3 regions of the Streptococcus iniae genome follow, and region 1 is predicted to be linked to each of the others. Evidence: predicted binding sites of a transcription regulator. Region 1 holds the regulator's gene; each other region holds the start of a gene.
The links. Region 1 encodes NrdR, which represses ribonucleotide reductase genes. Its sites were predicted from a motif close to ACACNATATATNGTGT; they were not measured.
Positions count from the first base shown of each region.

Region 2: the regulator NrdR is predicted to act here: its motif matches at 1,537-1,552, upstream of nrdD (anaerobic ribonucleoside-triphosphate reductase).
Region 3: the regulator NrdR is predicted to act here: its motif matches at 2,626-2,641, upstream of nrdH (glutaredoxin-like protein NrdH).

Region 1 is NZ_CP132230.1:1,596,144-1,600,679, forward strand. Features, by position in the region: gene Q9317_RS07905 (replication initiation and membrane attachment family protein) at 1-669, opposite strand, end outside; gene nrdR (transcriptional regulator NrdR) at 653-1,147, opposite strand; gene Q9317_RS07915 (HAMP domain-containing sensor histidine kinase) at 1,293-2,780, opposite strand; gene covR (two-component system response regulator CovR/CsrR) at 2,783-3,469, opposite strand; gene Q9317_RS07925 (YceD family protein) at 3,698-4,231, opposite strand; gene htpX (zinc metalloprotease HtpX) at 4,419-4,536, opposite strand, start outside.
Region 2 is NZ_CP132230.1:2,103,404-2,107,939, forward strand. Features, by position in the region: gene nrdD (anaerobic ribonucleoside-triphosphate reductase) at 1-1,477, opposite strand, end outside; gene Q9317_RS10200 (ArnT family glycosyltransferase) at 1,592-3,151, opposite strand; gene Q9317_RS10205 (FeoB-associated Cys-rich membrane protein) at 3,224-3,364, opposite strand; gene feoB (ferrous iron transport protein B) at 3,366-4,536, opposite strand, start outside.
Region 3 is NZ_CP132230.1:667,101-671,636, forward strand. Features, by position in the region: gene nrdE (class 1b ribonucleoside-diphosphate reductase subunit alpha) at 90-2,249, opposite strand; gene nrdH (glutaredoxin-like protein NrdH) at 2,279-2,497, opposite strand; gene Q9317_RS03330 (phosphocarrier protein HPr) at 3,021-3,284, shown strand; gene ptsP (phosphoenolpyruvate--protein phosphotransferase) at 3,289-4,536, shown strand, end outside.

The DNA of each region.
Region 1 (4,536 bases):
ACGTTTCGGAGCAATTTTACCATTAATAGCCGTTTCCTTTGCAAGACGATAAGTATCAAACCATGTCATGTCAAACTGTTCTGACAAACTATAAAGAGAAATCACATCTTCTTGCTCATTTTGAAATTGTAAACCATCACGGTTCATCAAATTTCGGAAACTGTCCAAATCAAATTGAACCCCTTGCTTTTTCCCTTGACTGACCTGGCTTGGTTGTTTATCTATAACCGTACCATAGACATCTGAGAAACGTTTTGAAATATTTCTTGCTTCTTTAGGAATGCTGACAAGCAATTGAGAAATTGCAAGATCACCAATTTTTTGCTCTAAAAGGCGATAATAGACGGGATTAGCCAAAAACACATCATTGTCAAGGGTTGGTTGCAACTTAATCAAATAAAAATCTGGCAATTGGTAAAAAACCAGCAATTCCATCGCAGTCAATTGAACCAAAGCCTCTTCAAGTCTAGGCATCCCAATCTGCAAGTGATTTAAAATCTCACTAAATTTATGGCCTCTTCTGCCATCATCAAAAAAACTAGTCAAATATTGATAAACCGACACAGCATCACTTCCGATGATTGGAAGATAGAGTTGAATTAAATTATTGGAATTGCAGATGATTTTATTATGCTGAACATAATAAAACTCATTAATGGGTTTCATCATTCACACTACTCTTCTTTTTTGCTCTAACGCGTGTTGTGATTTGTTGGAGTAATTCCTCAATCTCATCAACATCTTTAAAACTCTTATAGACACTTGCAAAGCGAACATACGTGATTTCATCAAGCTCAGCTAGACCTTCCATAACGAGATTTCCAATTGCAGTGCTAGGTACTTCATTTTCATAATCCGCCCTGACCTTTTGTTCAATGCGCGAAATAAGCGTTTCAATATCAGTACTTGACACAGGTCTTTTTTGTGCACTTTGAACAACACCATTAAGAATTTTATCTCTTGAAAATTGTTCACGCGTACCATCTTTTTTGATAACTAATAATGGGAGTTCTTCTAAGCGTTCAAAGGTTGTAAAACGTGTATGACACTCTTCACATTCTCGTCGACGTCTGATAGTATTTCCATCTTCTGCCTGTCGACTATCAACAACACTTGATTTATTATTATTACATTTCGGACAACGCACGCAAACACCCCAATTCTATCAAAATAATCTAGTACTCTATTTTATCATATTATCAGCTATAACAAAAGGATATTCCTTTTAGATTCCTTATTATATTTTTGTAACGAAAAAACCCAGTCAATTGGAATTGACCAGGTTACACTTTTTATTCATCAAGTGGCAAATGCAAAATAAATATGGACCCTTGATTTAGAACACTCTTAACCTCCATGGAAAGGTGATAGCCCTCCACAATTTGTTCTAAAATTGAAAGGCCAATCCCCAAACCAGCTTGTGTGCTGGTTCGATTGCGAGATTTATCCGAGCGGTAAAACCGTTCAAAAATATGTTTAATATCCTCTTCAGAAATCCCTTCACCTCTATCACGAACAGTAACTAATGCTTCGTCCTCTTCGATTTTTAAGCCAATACTGATACGTTTTTCTGAACGCGAGTATTTAATAGCATTATCAATCAAAATAAGCAAAGCTTGCTCAAAATGATTTTTGTAAATTTTTACAGCTGTCTTAGTCTCTCGAGGTTCCCATTCAAAAACAAAGTCTTCTCTGAGAACCTTGAAGTTCCCAATGACGGTTTCTATTGAACTTTCAACAGTTGTTATGTCATTTTCATGCCCCTCAAAACTCCCTTGAACCCTAATCATATCTAGCATATCATTAATCATAATGGCCATACGATCAGCTTCATGAGCTGTAGCATTCAGACTTTCTTCTAAAATCTCACTATCATTTTTTCCCCCGCGTTGTAAAAGTCCAATATGACCTTTAATGATAGCAACAGGTGTTCTTAACTCATGACTAACATCACTAATAAAGCGAGATTGAAGGGTTGTGTATTTCTCAACCTTATCCAGCATCGTATCAAAGATAACTGACAGCTCCTCAATTTCATCACCGGACTTGATATGTGAACGCAAGGTTAGGTTGTTAGGATTCTCTGAAATATCACTCATAATCCCATGCAAATTATGTAATGGTTCTAAGAAACGTTTCGTTGATAATAAAATAATCACATAAGCTAAGCATGAACCAAAAAGTTCAACAAAGAGTAACCAAAAAAGAAGCCTTGCACGAATCATAAAATAATCTTCTAAATCCTGATAAATCTGTACGTAGCCAATTAATTTACCTGAGTTTTTAGAATACACTTTTTTAATAATTGAAAAACCTCGGTATTCCCCTTCAATACGGTCATCAAAAACCTCATCAATCGGACCTTTTAGTTTATACCTAACCTCTTCTTCATCAGTGGTAAAAATCATGTTCTTATGCAGATTATAGATGTAAACCTCTTGTTCAGCATCTAAAATATTCGTAATATCACGTTTACTCCTGATAATTTGACCATCACCATGCTCGTCAACTTTTAAATTTTCTTTATCGTTGATATAAAGAACTTCTGCTAAATTGTCAAACGAAAAATTAGAGTTCACCTCTGACAGACGAACCCTAACCATATTTAAAGTTTGATAGACTGATTGTTTTTCTTTCTTCAACAAAAAATAATTAGTTGAATAGTAAGCAATCAGAGTAAACGCAGAAAAAATGCAGAAGAAGAGTACAAAGAAGAGACTTGATAGTCGCTTGGGCAATGATCTTTTATACTTTTTTTGTCTTTTACATTTTATTTGCATCATTATTTCTCACGAATAACATATCCCATTCCACGAACAGTTTGAATATAGGACTCACGTCCTTGCATATCGATTTTTCCACGTAGGTAACGAATATACACGTCAACAACGTTTGTTTCAACAGCTTCATCGTATTTCCAAACATTTGACAGCAACTCTTCACGCGTCATGACACGATTCATATTGCTCATTAAAATGTTTAACAAATCATATTCGCGTTTTGTCAATGAAATTTCTTCATCTCCACGGTTTACAGAACGGTTTTGTGGATTTAAGACTAAATCACGGTAAATACCTTGATTAGGAGATTTTTTCTCAGTTTCAATATCTTGACGACGGAAAATTGCACGAATACGTGCCAATAATTCTTCAATAGCAAATGGCTTAACAATATAATCATCTGCACCACGATCCAAACCAGCAACCACGTCCATGATAGAATCGCGTGCTGTCATCATCATAATGTAGGTTGTTTTTTCAGTTTGAAGACGACGGGTCACTTCAAAACCATCCATTTCAGGTAACATCAAATCAAGCAAGATTAAATCAAAATCTTTTTCAAGCGCTGTGTCAAGTCCTTCACGACCATTCACTTCTACAGTTACTTCGTAACCTTCGTGTTGCAATTCTAATGAAACAAACCTTGCAAGATTTTTTTCATCTTCAACAATTAGAATTTTTTTTGTCATATTCTATTACCCTTTTCCTTTTTTAAGAAGTTTTAAAAACTTCATAATAGTTATTGTATTTAGCCGCTACTCGACTAATTATTATCTCTCAGTCAAATCATATTTTTTATTCATCTCCATTTACCTTTATCAGTAGGGAGTTTTTTACTGAACAGATACTGTATAGAGTATACCAAAGTCATGTGCAGAATTCAACAAAAAAATTACAATTTTCTTAAAGATTCAGTTTTATTCATCAAATAAGCCTTGAAGGGCTGAAAATGGACTGGCTTCTTCCTTTTTATCTGCTTTCATTGCCTGATACTGTTCTTCCGTCATAACCGCCCAATCATTACCTGTAGGAAGAGAATCTGACATTTTTTCGTCATCTGTCAATACCTGTAATGGAATTGACAGAAGGATATTATCAATCGCACTTTCCTCGAGATCTATTGCATCACCTGTCAAAATAAGGAGAAGATTATCATCAACCAATTCTTTTTTTTCTGAAACAGATCCTTCTTCAATAAATATTTCTTGCACAAATTGACTTTCTTCAAGATCCACTGCTTTCATAGAACGGCTTGAGGGAAGCGTTAGGGTGTATGTTAAGTGATAGTCAAGAAGAAACAGCCCAGAATCATATGAGGCCGTTCCAACAGCTTTGACATGTTTAATGTCAATAATTTCGCTATTACGTGCCAATAATGTTTCTTTAATGTCTAAATCTTGGTCAAAATGAAGAACTTCTTTTCTTTTCTTGAGTTCTGAAACGAGTATCATATTTTCTCCTAATAAATCTCTAATTTATTTTTACTATTATTTTTAGATTTTGTCAACTATAATCAACAACTATTCTCTACCTTTATCTTAAACCCTAATAAAATAAAGGGTTATCGAGATTTTTTAAAAAATGATAATGTTTTGTCAATAGAAAAAGTCACTTATCATCATTAAAAAGTAGCACTCTTTACATCATTCGTAATCTTTCAATTCGCTCTGCAATCGGTGGATGTGTTGAAAATAAAGCAGAAATATCAGCTTTCTTCCGAGGTTCATTAATGTATAGAGCTGCACTAGCATCATCA
Region 2 (4,536 bases), 510 kb from region 1:
CATCAACATGACCAGTCTTTTCAAGACGCTTCCCAAAAGCTCCGTACTGATAGAGAATCGGTGCATTTGCTGGTGTCGCTTCCTTAACGCGTTCTACCCGGTAAACCAAAGCATCCTTACCAATTGAAAGACGCTCCTCAAAAAGTTCCCAGAACTTGTCCATATCGCCATTTGCTTCCATAGCAATCCTTGGCAAATTCAAGGTTACAACACCTAGATTCATACGACCAGAAGTCACATCATTGCCATCTTCGTCTTTCCAACCTTGCAAGAAAGAACGACAACCCATCGGTGCTTTAAAAGAGCCCGTCAAGTCAATGATTTTATCATAAGACAACATATCTGGGTACATTCTCTTAGACGCACATTCAAGAGCTAACTGCTTAATATCATAGTTAGGTGAGTCTGTCTCTAAGTTCAAGCCACGTTTAACTGTAAAAATCAACTTAGGGAAGATAGCTGTACGATGTTCACTTCCAAGCCCCTTAATACGAATTTCCAAAATTGCCTTTTGAATTTCACGTTCAAACCAAGACGTCCCAAGACCAAAACCAAGTGACGTAAAAGGCGTTTGACCATTTGAAGTAAAAAGAGTATTAATCTCATATTCTAGAGACTGCATAGCATCATAAATGTCTTTTTGAGTTTTCTCATAAGCATACTCTTCACGCTTATCTTCAACAACCCATTTTTCAGCATCAGCCATGTGTTTGTGATAATTGAGCTCCGCATATGGGGCTAAAAATTCATCGATACGATCTGCAGTACAGCCTCCATACTGACTTGAAGCCACATTTGCAATAATTTGAGAAATCTGAGCTGTCGCTGTTTGAATTGATTTTGGACTTTCAACTTCAGCATTGCCAATTTTGAATCCATTTGCCAACATACCCTTGAAATCAATTAAACAACAATTTGTCATAGGCGTGTATGGACTATAGTCTAAATCATGGTAATGAATATCACCTTTTTGATGGGCATTAGCCACATGAGCTGGCAACATTTTAAGACCAATAGATTTACCAACAATTCCTGCTGTTAAATCACGTTGCGTGTTAAAAACATCACTGTCTTTGTTTGCATTTTCATTAACAACCGACTGGTCCTTATTTAATAATTTATCGATAGAGAAATTAATATCTGTTGCTTGAGAACGCGCAAAATCGCGTTGCGTGCGGTAATTAATATATTCCTTAGCAATAGCATATTCGTTTGAACTTAACAATTCATGCTCAACAATATTTTGAATTTCATAAATTTTAATATTGTTTGGAAAACGTTCCAAAATTTCAGCGATAACACGATCTGAAATAGCTTCTAATTTTGCTTCAACCAGTGGTGACATTTTGGTAACATTAACACTGGCTTTTAGAAGGGCACTGTAAATTTTAGTCGTGTCAAAATTTACCAAACGGCCATCTCGTTTGATTACTTTTATGTCTGGTTGAACGATTACTTTTTCATTATCTTGTGTCATCTTTTCAATTTCTCCTTACTGAACTATTATATCATTGAATTTAAAAAAATCAACACAAAAAACAATATCTTGTGTTTTGATTTTACACCTAACACAAGATATTGTTATTTTACTCTAATTTACTTTTAAAATAAGAAATGGTGATAAGTTACTTGTCTTATCAATTTTATAGTTTTTTTCAATAATTTTAGTGACTTTATCTGGCATTTTTTTATTCTTATTGATGACAATATAGGCAGCCGATTTTTGTAACAGTTCATCTTCTAAAATCTTTTGATGGCTTTCTTTTTTCAGATTAACATCAGCAGATGGAAATTGTGAAGCAACTTTACGTTGACTGCTTAAGTAAATCCTTGCATTATCATCCCAGACAAAAATCCTATCTGATTCCTTTGTTTCCTTTGCAATATAAGTTGCTACTTCCTGACGGGTATGATTCAGTTGGAATTGTGTCAGATAATTCTTCACTGGAAGAAAGAGTGACAGCAACAATAACACAATCGGCAAAAATAAATGTCGGGACAAAAAGAGTGAAATAACACGGCTTGTCCCTTTTTTGACTTTACTGCGACGATGCGTTAAACGATCAAATTGACCCAAGAATTTCTCTGCAATTGGCAAAGCTGTCAAAATTAAAGCAAAAGGTAAGACTGGCAATAAATGATAACTTTGCATATCTTGTGATAAAAGCGCAAGCAATAAATAAAAGACAACTAATAAGACCAACAATGCCTTAACCATACGATCTTCAGCATTTTTCAAATGACCAATCACATAAATCGGTCCTGTTAAAAGCCCTAAACCTAAAGCCAAAACAAGATAATACAATACTGAATAAGCCAGTGATAAATTACCCGATGCAAAATAAGTAAACTGATACTTAACTGCCTGTGCAAAATAAGGTCCTAGGATTTGCAGATTTAGAATAAAATAACCAGCTGTATAGAAAACAAAAAGCATCCCTAATATAGCCGCTAAAAGCTGATAAAATCCTCTTGCAATATGTTTTTCCTTAATGTTATAAATAATAATTGTCACTGCTGCTAACAGCCAAAACAACATAGCCTGCGGCTCAATCAGCATAGCCATAGCGCCTGAAAAGCCAAATAGGATAAAGGCTTCATCCTTGACCAAGTTAACAAAATACTTGGTTAAAAACCATAAGGACATCATGACAAATGGTAAGGCAAATTGTATTGAATACAAGCCACCAAAACCAAGAGCAAATGAAAAGAGGTAATAAAGCAAAGAAAAAGCTGACGACACTTTTTGACTAGCCGTAAAATAATTGATGAGTTTATAGAAATAAATGCCCGTCATATAGAAACAGAAAGCTTGAACCACAACTAAAAAGAGGGAGGTGCCAAGTTTATAACTCAAGGCTATTAGAACAAAATACAACATCCCACCAGTTGAAAAAACATCACTATAAGGGATTTGCCCCTTCGTTAACATCATCCCAACATAGAGGTTTTGCGATTGTAAACTATTTGCCGCATCTGTTAATAAGGGATTGGCTACACTTAGCAAAGCTACTGCCAAGCTTAATAACATAATATGGATTTTATGTAAACTAGGAACCTTTGTTTCATACTTACTTGTATGCAGTCTTGGTCCATCGTTATATTCAGAATTATCACGTTCTGATAGGGTTTCTTCATTAAAATGAGTCACAGGTCTTCTCCTTGAAATGTCATAGTACAAGTATATCAGAATCTACTATTTAGTCAATTTCAGACCATACTACTAGGGTTTATATTTGCTCATTTGGTCCTTAACTGGACAACTGCATTGGCAATCGCCACAGGACCCTTTTTGTTTACGATAATAAGATAAACTAAGTAGCGCAAGAATAAGAATAATTAAGGCAATAATTAGGGTTGACATTTTATTTCTCCGAACTCATTTTTTTCAATTCTTCCAAATTAATAACCGTTGGCATCTCCGATTTAGAAGGACGCAAAACAAAATATATCAAACTTAACAAAGAAAGCATTGCAACTACAGAAAATACCGTCACCGGTTTTCCAAGTAACAACAGTCCTAATTGATAAATGATTAAACTTATCACATAGGCAAGACCTGTTTGAAATACAATAGCAACAAGAGACCATCTCAAATGATTCATTTCCCTCTTAATAGCACCAATAGCCGCAAAACAAGGCGCACATAAAAGATTAAAAACTAAAAAAGAGTAGGCAGATAACCAGCTGTAATCTGCTTGCAGACTTGACCATAAGGCCTTACTAGTCTCAGTAGCATCATTTTGATGGTATAAAATACCAAAGGTGGCAACCACAGTCTCCTTAGCAAGTAGACCTGTTGCTGTTGCTACTGTTGCTCGCCAATTACCAAAACCCAACGGAATGAATAGCCAAGACAAGAGATGCCCTAAACTAGCAAGAATACTTTTGTCAGTCTCTACAGCCTCAAACCTAAGGTTATAAGAAGACATAAACCAAATCAAAATGGTACACACAAAAATAATAGTCCCTGCTCTTTTGACAAAGCTCCAAGCCTTACCTAAAGCATACCTTAAAACAGTCAGAAGATTTGGCAAATGATAAGCTGGAAGTTCCATGATAAAAGGACTTGTCACTCCTCCAAGCATTCTTGTCTTTTTTAGAGCAATACCGGAAAAAACAATAGTTGCAATTCCAATAAAATAAGCACTCGGTGCAATCATGGGATTACTAGGAAAAAAAGCACCTGCAATTAAAGCAATAATAGATAGCTTGGCAGAACAAGGCATAAAGGTGGTTGTCATAATAGTGATGCGACGATCACGTTCATTTTCAATAGTTCTACTGGCCATTATAGCTGGAACACCACAACCCGTTGCAATCAACATTGGAATAAACGATTTTCCTGACAAGCCAAAACGACGGAAAAAACGGTCCATAATAAAAGCAATACGGCTCATGTAACCAATGTCTTCCAAAATACCCAAACAAATAAAAAGGACGAAAATCTGTGGAACAAAACCAACAACCGCACCCACACCTGCAATAATACCATCTAGTAGCAATGATTGTAACCACTGTTCTACTTTCAAGTAT
Region 3 (4,536 bases), 930 kb from region 1:
TATAAAGTCAGTAAGTGAGCAAGGAAATTCCCCATATAGGGATTTCCGTAGAAAGCATAGTTACTTTAGTAATATGCTTTCTTGCTCAATTAAATCACACAACTTTCGCATTGGTTTGCTCCAACTTCTTCACCATCATCGGTAAAGGTACGAATATAGTAGATTGATTTAATGCCCTTGTTAAAGGCGTAGTTACGTAGTATGGAAAGGTCACGCGTTGTTTGTTTGCTCTCTGTCTTCCACTCGTAAATTTCTTTTGGCAATTCACTTCTTAGGAAAAGTGTTAATGATAAGCCTTGGTCAACATGCTCAGTGGCAGCTGCATAAACGTCAATAACCTTTCGCATATCCATATCATAGGCTGAAGTATAGTATGGAATAGTATCTGTTGAGAGGCCATTAGCAGGGTAATAAATCTTACCAATTTTCTTTTCCTGACGTTCTTCAATTCGTTGGGTGATTGGATGGATTGAAGCTGAACAATCATTAATATATGAAATAGAGCCATTTGGAGCAACCGCTAGACGATTTTGATGGTAAAGTCCATCAGTCATAACAGCCTGACGTAATGCTTCCCAATCTGACCCTTGTGGAATGAAGTGGTCTTTAAAGAGTTCTTTAACAAGGTCTGATTTAGGGATGAATTTACCAGTGACATATTTGTCAAAATAAGTACCGTCAGCATATTTTGAGTTTTCAAAATCAGTGAATGTTGTTTGACGCTCACGAGCAATATTATTAGATTCAACTAATGTCCAATAATTCATTAACATAAAGTAGATATCTGTAAATTCAACTGATTCAGGACTACCGTATTCGATATGGTGCTGTGCTAAATAAGAATGTAAGCCCATAGCACCTAAGCCAAAGGTATGAGCTTGCTCGTTACCATGTTTGATAGTGGGAACAGCATCAATACTTGATGAATCTGTGACATAGGTTAAGGCACGAGTCATTGCTTTAATGGAACGCCCAAAGTCAGGAGAAGTCATCATATTTAAAATGTTAGTTGAGCCAAGGTTACATGAAATGTCAGTTCCCATTTCAACAAATTCTTGTGAATCATTGATGAGACTTGGTTTTTGAACTTGAAGAATCTCAGAACACAAGTTACTCATAATCACCTTTCCGTTAATTGGATTGGCTTTATTGGCAGTGTCAATATTAATGATATAAGGGTAACCGGATTCTTGTTGTAATTTTGAAATTTCAGTTTCTAAATCACGTGCCTTAATTTTTGTTTTAGCAATATTAGGATTGGCAACTAGCTCCTCGTATTTTTCAGTGATATCAATATAGTTAAATGGTATACCATATTCTTTTTCAATACTGTATGGGCTAAAGAGATACATATCTTCATTGTTGCGCGCTAACTCATAAAACTTATCTGGTACTGTTAAACCAAGTGACAGTGTTTTAACACGCACCTTTTCATCGGCATTTTCTTTTTTGGTTGAAAGAAAAGCAATGACGTCTGGATGGAAGATGTTAAGGTAAACGACACCTGCACCTTGGCGTTGACCAAGTTGATTTGAATATGAGAAACTATCTTCGAAAAGCTTCATTACAGGAACGACACCTGATGCAGCGCCAGCATATCCTTTAATAGGAGCACCAGCTTCACGCAAGTTTGATAAGGTAATACCTACGCCACCACCGATACGTGATAATTGTAAGGCAGAGTTGATAGAACGCCCAATAGCATTCATATCATCTGTTACTTGAATCAAAAAGCAAGAGACTAACTCACCACGACGGCTTCGACCTGCATTCAAGAAAGATGGAGTAGCAGGTTGATAACGTTGGTTAATCATTTCAATAGCTAAATCTTTAGCGAGTTCTTCATTGCCGTCAGCAAAGTAGAGGGCATTATACATGACGCGATCTTCAAGATTTTCAAGGTAATAGTTACCGTCGTTTGTTTTAAGGGCGTATTGTTGGTAAAATTTGTAAGCTGCCATGAATGATTTGAAGGAGAAGTTTTCTGCAGCAAGCAGGCTAGCTAGTTCTTCGATAAATTCGGGACGGTAGTTAGCAATAAACTCAGACTCCAGATAATCATTGTCAACAAGAAAAGCAATTTTTTCTGTAACAGAAGAAAACTGCTTGGTATTTGGAATAACATTTTCTTTGAAAAAAGCCTCGAGAGCTTCTTTATCTTTGTGTAATGGGATTTTACCATCAACAGGACGATTGATTTCGTTGTTAAGACGAAAATAGGAGATATCTCCAATATCTTTTAAACTCATAAAACTTTTCCTTACTTATATAATTTGTATTAAATAATTTCTTTTAATTTTGTTGGTTGGAAACCTGAAAAAACAAGTTTATCACTTTCGATAACAGGAGCAGAAGTGAATCCTAAACTTTTCACATAATCAATTTTTTCGGGATGGTCATCCATATTAATTTCTTGGAACTCTGCTCCATTTTGCTCTAGAAATTTTTTAGTCATTTTACATTGCATGCAATTATTTTTAGAATAGATAGTAATCATTTTGGTAGTGCTCCTTTATTTTTTCTCAAATGAGAAATCAGTACTCTAATAGCATATAAAAAATAGAGGTAAAAAGCAAGGTATTTGATTAATTAAACACAATATTTTGGGGCATGTTATTGCAGATGTTACTATATATAGTGCCTTAAAATTATCTGTCAATTCAGATATATAAATCTTTTAAAGCTGATAATGATGATATTTTTTCTTAAAGAATGCTAGTAATCCTGATAAATTTTTGATAGAACAAGACAATATTGAAAATTAGAGAAAAAGTTTCAAGAAAACAAAGAAACAACATGAAAGCCAAATTGATTTTTTCTAACAGGAGAGTCAATTGAGAATAGCTCTTGCCTTAGCAACGATAATTTGGGGATGAAAAAATAAGAAAAATATTTCAGCCTTTTTTCTTCCAAAAACATTTAATCTTGAAAATAAAAGAGCATTGTGCTATAATCTGATATTGTAAGGGTTATCATGTGATGGCTCGAAAAAACACAACTATTAAAAGGAGAACCATACTATGGCTTCAAAAGATTTTCACATTGTTGCAGAAACAGGAATTCACGCACGTCCAGCGACACTTTTAGTACAAACTGCTAGCAAATTTGCTTCAGACATCACTCTTGACTATAAAGGTAAAGCAGTAAACCTTAAATCAATTATGGGTGTAATGAGCCTTGGTGTTGGTCAAGGTGCTGACGTTACAATTTCAGCAGAAGGTGCTGATGCTGATGATGCAATTGCAGCTATCGAAGAAACTATGACAAAAGAAGGATTGGCATAAAAAAATGACAGAAATGCTTAAAGGAATTGCAGCCTCTGATGGTGTTGCTGTTGCTAAAGCATATCTACTAGTTCAACCGGATTTGTCATTTGAGACTGTTACAGTCGATGATACAAATGCAGAAGAAGCTCGCCTTGATGTTGCATTACAAGCTTCACAAGACGAGCTTTCTGTTATCCGCGAAATGGCAGTAGATAGCTTAGGCGAAGAGGCGGCGTCAGTATTTGATGCACATTTAATGGTTCTTTCTGATCCAGAAATGATTAGCCAAATTAAAGAAACTATTCGTGCAAAACAAACAAATGCTGAAACTGGTCTTAAAGAAGTGACTGATATGTTCATCACTATCTTTGAAGGAATGGAAGATAACCCATATATGCAAGAACGTGCAGCAGATATTAGAGACGTTGCAAAACGTGTCTTAGCACACCTTCTTGGGGTGAAATTACCAAACCCAGCTACAATCAATGAAGAGTCAATCGTGATTGCTCATGATTTAACACCTTCTGATACAGCGCAATTAAACAAACAATTTGTTAAAGCTTTTGTAACTAACATTGGTGGTCGTACAAGTCACTCAGCAATCATGGCCCGTACTTTAGAAATTGCTGCAGTTCTTGGAACAAACGATATCACAAAACGTGTTCAAGATGGTGATATTCTTGCTGTTAATGGTATTACTGGTGAAGTTATTATTAATCCTAGCCAAGAGCAAATTGTAGCCTTTAAAGAAGCTGGTGCAGCATATGCTAAACAAAAAGCTGAATGGGCATTATTAAAAGATGCTGAAACAGTAACTGCAGATGGTAAACATTTTGAACTTGCTGCCAACATTGGTACTCCAAAAGACGTTGAAGGTGTAAATGATAACGGCGCTGAAGCTGTTGGTCTATACCGTACAGAGTTTCTTTACATGGATTCACAAGATTTCCCGACAGAAGACGAACAGTATGAAGCTTATAAAGCAGTTCTTGAAGGAATGAATGGAAAACCCGTTGTTGTCCGTACTATGGATATCGGTGGAGATAAGGAACTTCCTTACTTCGACCTTCCACATGAAATGAACCCATTTTTAGGCTATCGTGCCTTACGTATCTCAATTTCTGAGACTGGAAATGCTATGTTCCGTACGCAATTACGTGCTTTATTACGTTCTTCAGTTCATGGTCAATTGAGAATTATGTTCCCTATGGTTGCACTTCTTACAGAATTCCGTGCAGCTAAAGCTATTTTTGATGAAGAAAAAGCTAAC